Regions from separate parts of the Caulobacter sp. UC70_42 genome, predicted to be linked through region 1. Evidence: predicted binding sites of a transcription regulator. Region 1 holds the regulator's gene; the other holds the start of a gene.
The links. The regulator HrcA, encoded in region 1, represses chaperone genes, less so after heat shock. The targets are predictions, from matches to a motif close to GTTAGCANTCNNNNNNNNNGANTGCTAAC.
Positions count from the first base shown of each region.

Region 2: a site for HrcA is predicted at 2,237-2,265, ahead of groES (co-chaperone GroES). Genes of this name have one in related genera too.

Region 1 covers NZ_CP171994.1:1,688,213-1,692,625, reverse strand. The annotation lists gene dnaN (DNA polymerase III subunit beta) at 1-609, opposite strand, end outside; gene grpE (nucleotide exchange factor GrpE) at 766-1,386, opposite strand; gene hrcA (heat-inducible transcriptional repressor HrcA) at 1,399-2,475, opposite strand; gene rph (ribonuclease PH) at 2,600-3,316, shown strand; gene ACHMW8_RS08740 (S1C family serine protease) at 3,443-4,413, shown strand, end outside.
Region 2 covers NZ_CP171994.1:738,317-742,729, forward strand. The annotation lists gene ACHMW8_RS03810 (acyl-CoA dehydrogenase family protein) at 1-655, shown strand, start outside; gene ACHMW8_RS03815 (methylated-DNA--[protein]-cysteine S-methyltransferase) at 801-1,313, shown strand; gene ACHMW8_RS03820 (DUF4345 family protein) at 1,310-1,735, opposite strand; gene ACHMW8_RS03825 (VOC family protein) at 1,765-2,148, opposite strand; gene groES (co-chaperone GroES) at 2,325-2,615, shown strand; gene groL (chaperonin GroEL) at 2,673-4,316, shown strand.

The DNA of each region.
Region 1 (4,413 bases):
GCGCGGCACGATCACGCCCGGCAGGCCGACAGCGCCTTCCGGAGCGGGCATCTCGGCGAGAGCCAGGCGGTGACCGTCGGTGGCCACGGCGCGCAGCTTGGTCTCGCCGCCCTCGTTGACCGTGTGGACGTAAAGGCCGTTCAGATAGTAGCGGGTCTCTTCGGTCGAGATCGCGAAGCGGGTCTTGTCGATCAGTCGGATCAGCTCGTTGGTGTCGACCGCGATGCGGCTGGAGAGGCCGTCGCTGCTCATCACCGGGAAGTCGCCGGCCGGCAGCACCGGCAGGTTGAAGCGCGAGCGGCCGGCCTGGATCACCAGGCGCGGATCATCGCCGCTGAAGCTCAGCGAGACGTCGGCGCCGTCCGGCAGCTTGCGGACGATTTCATAGAGGGTGTGGGCCGGCGCGGTGATCTGACCAGGCACGTCGATCTGGGCGAAGCCCTCGTCGATGATCTCCATGTCCAGGTCGGTGGCCGAGAAGGACAGGCGATCCCCTTCGGCCGACAGCAGGATATTCGACAGGATCGGGATGGTGTTGCGGCGCTCGACGACGCTCTGCACGTGACCCAGCGCCTTCAGGAGCGCCGCCCGTTCGATTGTAAGCTTCATAGTCCGGTCCAGATCGTGCGGGCGGAATGCAAGGAATCGCCCGCTACCCCCGTTGAGAATGGACCGCCGACATTATCGCAAAGCGCGGAGGGGGGAAAGGGGGCGCGCCCGTCATTCGCGCGCCCCGGAGTCCGAAAAACGAAGCTTTCCGCCCCGTCAGGCCTTCTGATCGAACGAACCGCCCGAGTTATCGCCGTCCGTGGCGCTGGCATAGGGATTGGCGGCCGCCGCCGACTCGCCCGTCGAAGGTCCCGTCGAACCCTTGGCCGCCACGGCGACCATGGCCGGACGCACCAGGCGCCCCATCAGTTCGTAACCGGCCTGCAGCACGGTGATCACGCCGCCGGCGGCGACGTCGGTCGCCGGCTGCTCCATCACCGCCTGGTGCAGGTGCGGGTCGAACTTCTCACCCTTGGCCGGGTCGATCTTCTTCAGGCCATTGCGTTCGAAGGCGCCTTGCAGCTCCTTCTCGGTCATCTCGACGCCGATGATGAAGTTCTTCACCGCCGCGTCGGTCGAGTCCTTGGGGCTGTGGGCCGTGGCGCGCGACAGATTGTCGGCGACGCCCAGCAGGTCGCGGCCGAACTTCTGGATCGCATAGGCGCGGGCGTCGTTCATCTCGCGCTCGGCGCGGCGCTTGGTGTTCTCGGCCTCGGCGGCGTAGCGCAGGGCCTGCTCCTTCAGAGCGGCCACTTCCAGCTTCAGCGCCTCGATCTCCTGCGACGCGTCGTCAGCTTCGAAGGCGACGTCTTCAGCCGGCGTTTGCTCGTCGGTCATCTCGTACAGTCCTTATCCATCCATCATCCGCCCGAGCACCCGGGCGGTATAGTCCACCAACGGGATGACGCGAGCGTAGTTCAAGCGGGCGGGCCCGATCACGCCGATCGCGCCCAGCACCTTCTGCCGGCCCGTCATATAGGGCGCCGCGATCACCGAGGAACCCGAAAGCGAAAAGAGCCGCGTTTCGGCCCCGATATAGATGCGCACGCCCTCGGCGTCACGGACGTCGTCCAGCAGGCCGATCAGCTGGCCTTTCTGCTCCAGGTCGTCGAACAGCTGGCGCACGCGGTCGATGTCCTCGCGGGCCCGGGCGTCGGCCAGCAAGTTGGCCTGTCCGCGCACGATCAGCGAGCGGGCGTCGCCCTCGCCGCCGCTCCAGGCTGCCAGGCCGTCCTCGACGAGGCGGGCGGCGGTCTCGTCCAGCTGGCGGCGGGCGATGTCCAGCTCGCCGCCCATCTCGGTCCGCGCCTCGGACAGGGTGCGGCCGCGCAGGCGGGCGTTGAGGAAGTTGCCGGCCTCCTGCAGCGCCGAGGGGGTGACGCCTGGGGCCTGACGCATCAGCCGGTTCTCGACCTGACCGTCCTCGAACACCATGACCGCCAGCACCTGGCCGCCGCCCAGCGGCACGAACTCCACGTGCTTGACCCCGCCCTCGCGGACGGGCGTGACGACGATGCCCGCCCCGCCGGCCAGCCCCGAGAGTACCGACGAGGCTTCCGACAGGGCCTCCTCGAACGAGCGCCCCTTCACGGCGAGCCGCGCCTCGATGGCGCGTTTTTCCTCTTCGCCGATGTCGCCGACCTCCAGAAAGCCGTCGACGAACATCCTCAGGCCCGCATGGGTCGGCATACGGCCGGCGCTGGTGTGAGGGGCGTCCAGCAGGCCCAGCTGCGCCAGGTCCTGCATGGTGTTGCGGATCGAGGCGGGCGACAGGGCCAGGCCGCCCTTGGAAATGGTGCGCGACCCGACCGGCTCGCCAGTCTCCAGGTACGACTCCACGACCCGACGGAAGATGTCGCGGGCGCGGGAATCCAGCTCGCCCAGACCCGGGGCGCGGACGATCGGTCCTGGAAACAGGTGGGTCATGCCAGCGTGTCGTTTGTGACCCGGTCAGCGGACAAAAGCGGTCGGCCTCTTTCAACTACGGCTATCAATAGGATAAGCGGCCCCTCACACACATTCAAATATCCCTGAGATCAGGAGTTTCCTCATGCGTCCGTCCGAACGCGCCCCCGACCAGCTGCGCGCCGTCACGCTGGAAACCGGCGTCAACCGCTACGCCGAGGGCTCCTGCCTGATCAGCTTCGGCCACACCAAGGTGCTGGTCACCGCGACGGTCGAGGAGAACGTTCCCGGCTGGATGCGCAACAAGGGCGCCGGCTGGGTCACGGCCGAGTACGGCATGCTGCCGCGCGCGACCCACACCCGCGGCCGCCGCGAGGCCGCCGTCGGCAAGCAGACCGGCCGCACCCAGGAAATCCAGCGCCTGATCGGCCGTTCCCTGCGCGCCGTCGTCGACCTCAAGGCCTTGGGCGAGCGCCAGATCAGCCTGGACTGCGACGTCATCCAGGCCGACGGCGGCACCCGCACCGCGGCGATCACCGGCGCCTGGGTCGCCCTGCGCCTGGCCGTCAACTACCTGCTGGAAGAAGGCGTGGTGAAGGCCGACCCTATCCTGGGACAGGTGGCGGCCGTCTCGTGCGGCGTCTTCAAGGACACGCCCGTCCTCGACCTCGACTACGAAGAAGACAGCAGCGCCGAGGCCGACAGCAACTTCGTCCTGACCGACGTGGGCGACATCGTCGAGATCCAGGCCACCGGCGAAAAGCGCGGCTTCACCAAGTCCGAGTTCCAGAGCCTGTTCGATCTGGCCGAGAAGGGCGTCAACGAGCTGTTCGCCATGCAACGGGCGGCGATCGGGGCATAAGGACGTCCCCATTTCGGATAGGCTTCCGAAATGGAAGGGGCGGCTTGTCTTGCTTCCAGTCGCCGTCGCCCTTGCCCGGACGGGGCGTCGGTCCCAGATTCCAATCCCAAGGATCAGGAGTTTCGCGTGACCACCCCGTTCGAAGGCCATGAAGTCGAAGCCCGCCTGCGCCCGTCGGCGGAGGCCTATCGCTTCGACCTGGACCAGGCGCTGTCCTCCATGGTGGCGCTGGAAGCCACCGTGCCGCCCGACGCCTATACGGCCGGGATCCTGGGGACCGAGCGCGTCGGCAACGGCGTGGTCATCGGCCCCGGCGGCCTCGTGCTGACCATGGCCTATCTGATCACCGAGGCCGAAGAAGTCGTGCTCACGCGCAACGACGGCCGCCGCGTGCCGGCCCACGTACTGGGCCTGGATGTCCGCTCGGGCCTGGGCCTGGTCCAGGCGCTGGAGCCGCTGGACCTGCCGGTCATGACCATCGGCAGCGCCAAGGACCTGAACGTCGGCGCGCCGATCATCGCCGCCGGCGCGGGCGGCCGCGCCCACGCCGTGGCCGGCAAGGTCCTGGCCCGCATGCCGTTCGCCGGCTACTGGGAATATCTGCTGGACGACGCCATCATCACCGGCCCGGCCCATCCGCACTGGAGCGGCGCGGCCCTGATCGGCCCCAAGGGCGACCTCGTCGGCCTCGGCTCCCTGACCCTGGAAGGTCGCGACAACGAAGGACAGGCCCGGCCGATCAACATGTTCGTGCCCGCCGAGCTGTTGCCGCCGATCCTGGACGAGCTGGCGCGCGGCCGCAGCCCGCACCCGCCGCGACCGTGGCTTGGCGTTTTCGCCCAGGAAATGGAGAACCACGTCGTCATCGTCGGCATCTCGCCCAAGGGCCCGGCCGCCCGCGCCGAGCTGAAGCCGGGCGACCTGATCCTGGCCGTCGACGGCATGCCGGTCTCGGATCTCGCCGAGTTCTACGACAGGCTCTGGAACCTGGGCGACGCGGGCGTCAGCGTGCCCTTGAAAATCCTGCGCGAGGGCGACGCCTTCGAGGTCGAGATCCGCTCGATGGACCGCGCCAGCCTGCTGAAGAAGCGACGCCT
Region 2 (4,413 bases), 950 kb from region 1:
GCCGGGCATCGAGATCGTCCGTATGCTGCCGGTGTTCGGCTATGACGACGCCCCGCACGGCCACGCCGAGGTCATCCTCAAGGACGTGCGCGTCCCGATCGAGGACGCCCTGCTGCTGGGTGAAGGCCGCGGCTTCGAGATCGCCCAGGGGCGCCTGGGCCCCGGCCGCATCCACCACTGCATGCGCACCATCGGCACGGCGGAAGTCGCGCTGGAGAAGATGTGCAAGCGCCTGATGAGCCGGAAGGCCTTCGGCAAGTACGTCTCGGACCACTCGGTGTGGGAAGAGCGCGTCGCCGACGCCCGCATCGACATCGAGATGTGCCGCCTGCTGTGCCTGAAGGCCGCCGACATGATGGACAAGGCCGGCAACAAGTCGGCCCGCCTGGAGATCGCCATGATCAAGGTCGCCGCCCCGCGCCTGGCCCTGAAGATCATCGACGACGCTATCCAGGCCCATGGCGGCGCCGGCGTGACCACCGACTTCGGCTTGGCCAAGGCCTATGCCGGCATCCGCACCCTGCGCCTGGCGGACGGCCCGGACGAGGTGCACCAGCGCACCATCGCCCGCATGGAATACGGCAAGTACGGCGACCTCGTTTACAAGCAGAAGGCCGAGAAGGAAGCCGCGCTGCACGTGCCGGGGATCCGTTGATCTAGCGCCTTGCTTGCCCCCACCTGACCGCTTCGCGACCTTCTTCCCCCTCCGGGGGAGGAGCGCGAAGCGCGGAGGGGGCAAGTGAGGCGGCCGCCACAAGATCCGGGCGGACACCCTCGCCCTGCCCGGCGATGATCGCCTCATGAGTCGCCCCGCTCGTCTCTTCCTCGACCGCGCGCCCTCGCCGATCGGCGAGCTGCTGATCGTCACCGACGAGACCGAAACCCTGCGCGCGCTGGACTTCCACGACCACGAGCACCGCCTCCACCGTCTGCTGAAAACCCACTACAGCCCGCTGCGGCCGAACGTCGGCGCCGCGCCCGCCCGGATCCGCGACGCCATGGCCGCCTATTTCGCCGGTGAGTTCCACGCCCTGAACAGTATCGCCTGGGCGACCAACGGCACGACCTTCCAGCACGCGGTGTGGACGGCGCTGACCCAGATCCCGGCCGGCGCGACCATCACCTATTCGGAGCTTGCCCGTCGCGCCGGGCGTCCGCTGGCGATCCGCGCCGCCGGCCACGCCAATGGCTCCAATCCGTTGAGCATCGTCGCGCCCTGCCACAGGGTGATCGGCATGGACGGCGCCTTGACGGGCTACGGCGGCGGCGTCGAACGCAAGCGCTGGCTGCTCGCGCACGAGAAGGCGCTTTAGGCCAGCCTCGCGCCGTCCAGCACCACGCGGCCGATATTGAAGAACGGCAGGCTGAGCGTGACGCCGATCAGGGCGTTGAACACCATCGCGCCGCTGTTGTAGCGCCCCGCTTCGCCGTCCAGCGCCGCCGAGACCGCCCGGCCTGCCGCCGCGCCCAGCCAGGCAACGGCCAGCGCCATGGCCATGGCGGCCCCAATGCGGGGCTGATAGCCCAGATAAAGCGCCGCCACGCCGTGCGAGGCGATCAGCACCCCGCCCAGGGCTCGCCCTTCCGCGAACAGCGGCGGCTTGGGGGTGTCGTCATCGGCGAGCCCCGCCAGGCCCAGCATGGTCTGCGGTCGCGCCAGGATCATGCCGCCCAGAGTCCCGCCGATGACGCAGGCCAGGACCGCCAGGAACAGCGACAGGACGTAGCTCGACATAGGCCTTGGTGCTCCTGCTATTCTCGACGCTATTCCGGCGCGCGGCAGACGGCCTCGACGTTGAAGCCGTCCGGGTCCAGAACGAACGCGCCGTAATAGTCCTTATCGTAATGTGGGCGAAGTCCGGGCGGACCATTGTCTTTTCCGCCGGATTTCAACGCGGCTTCGTAGAAGGCGTCGACCTGGGCGCGCGTCTCGGCCGCGAAGGCCACGTGGAGCTTGCCCTGGGTCGCGTCTTGCTCGGAAATCCAGAACATCGGCCGTGTGACGCCATAGCCGGCGGCGTCCACCCCGCCGGTGAATTCCTTAGGCACGACATAGAGTCGGCGAATCCCCAGCGGGTTTAGCGCGGCGTCGTAGAAGACCGCCGAGCGCTGGAAATCGGCGACCCCGAACCCCACATGATCGAACATCGAACCCTCCCGCATTAACCGGCGCCGCAAAAAGTTCGCGGGCGTCGTCCTTGACTCCCCCGAGCCTCCTGCCTAACTCACGTCCGACGTTGGCACTCGGTGGGAGCGACTGCTAACAAAGCAGCTCCCTCGGTCCGACGCAGCCTTACTTGAAACCGTTCCGACGGAGAACACCCATGAAATTTCGTCCCCTGGGCGACCGCGTCCTCGTGAAGCGCGTCGAAGAAGAAACCAAGACCAAGGGCGGGATCATCATCCCCGACACCGCCAAGGAAAAGCCGCAGGAAGGCGAAGTCGTCGCCGTCGGCCCCGGCGCGCGTAACGACAAGGGCGAAGTCGTCGCCCTGGACGTCAAGGCCGGCGACCGCATCCTGTTCGGCAAGTGGTCGGGCACCGAAGTGAAGGTCGACGGTCAGGACCTCCTGATCATGAAGGAAAGCGACGTCCTGGGCGTGGTCGAGGCCTAAGGCCTCCCCGTTCCCATCGCTTCCGAACTCAAGTTTCTCTTTTAGAAGGGCTCTCAGATGGCCGCTAAAGACGTCTATTTCTCCTCCGACGCGCGCGACAAGATGCTGCGCGGCGTCAATATCCTCGCCAATGCGGTGAAGGTGACCCTGGGCCCCAAGGGCCGCAACGTCGTCATCGAAAAGTCGTTCGGCGCTCCGCGCACCACCAAGGACGGCGTCTCGGTCGCCAAGGAAATCGAACTGGCTGACAAGTTCGAGAACCTCGGCGCGCAGATGATCCGCGAAGTCGCCAGCAAGACCAACGACAAGGCCGGCGACGGCACCACCACCGCCACGGTGCTGGCCCAAGCCATCGTCCAGGAAGGCCTCAAGTCGGTCGCCGCCGGCATGAATCCGATGGACCTGAAGCGCGGCATCGACAAGGCCGTCCTGATCGCCGTCGAGGACATCAAGGCCTCGTCGAAGAAGGTCACGACCAACGCTGAAATCGCTCAGGTCGGCACCATCTCGGCCAACGGCGACAAGGAAGTCGGCGAGATGATCGCCAAGGCGATGGACAAGGTCGGCAACGAAGGCGTCATCACGGTTGAAGAAGCCAAGACCGCCGAGACCGAACTCGACGTCGTCGAAGGCATGCAGTTCGACCGCGGCTACCTGTCGCCGTACTTCATCACCAACGCCGACAAGATGGAAGTTCAGCTGGAAGAGCCGCTGATCCTCCTGTTCGAAAAGAAGCTGTCGTCGCTGCAGCCGCTGCTGCCGGTGCTGGAAGCCGTCGTCCAGTCGGGCCGTCCGCTGGTCATCATCGCCGAGGACGTCGAAGGCGAGGCCCTGGCCACGCTGGTCGTCAACAAGCTGCGTGGCGGCCTGCGCGTCGCCGCCGTCAAGGCTCCGGGCTTCGGCGACCGCCGCAAGGCCATGCTGGAAGACATCGCCATCCTGACCGGCGCTCAAGTCGTGTCGGAAGACCTGGGCATCAAGCTCGAGAACGTGTCGCTCGACATGCTCGGCAAGGCCAAGAAGGTCTCGATCACCAAGGACGACACTACGATCGTGGACGGCGTTGGCGAGAAGGCCGACATCGAGGCCCGCATCGCTCAGATCAAGCGCCAGATCGAAGACACCACGTCGGACTACGACAAGGAAAAGCTGCAAGAGCGTCTGGCCAAGCTGGCCGGCGGCGTCGCGGTCATCCGCGTCGGCGGCTCGACCGAAGTCGAAGTGAAGGAAAAGAAGGACCGCGTTGACGACGCCCTGAACGCGACCCGCGCGGCCGCTGACGAAGGCATCGTCCCGGGCGGCGGCACGGCTCTGCTGAAGGCCTCCAAGGCCCTGGCCGGCGTGACCGGCGACAACGACGACCAGACGGCCGGCATCGCCATCGTCCGTCGCGCCCTGCAATCGCCGATCCGCCAGATCGCCGAGAACGCCGGCGTCGAAGGTTCGATCGTGGTCGGCAAGATCCTGGAAAGCGACAGCGCCTCGTTCGGCTTCAACGCCCAGACCGAGCAGTATGTCGACCTGGTCGCCGACGGCGTCATCGACCCGGCCAAGGTCGTCCGCACGGCTCTGCAGAACGCCGCTTCGGTGGCAGGCCTGCTGATCACCACGGAAGCCGCGATCGTCGAAGCCCCCAAGAAGGGCGGCGGCGCTCCGGCCGGCGGCGGCATGCCGGGCGGCATGGGCGACATGGACTTCTAAGAGAAGTCCATAAAGTCGCCCATCTTCCAAGGAGATCGGGATCGGAAAGCCGATCCCGAGCGGCGACATGGACTTCTAAGAGAAATCCTGTCAGCTA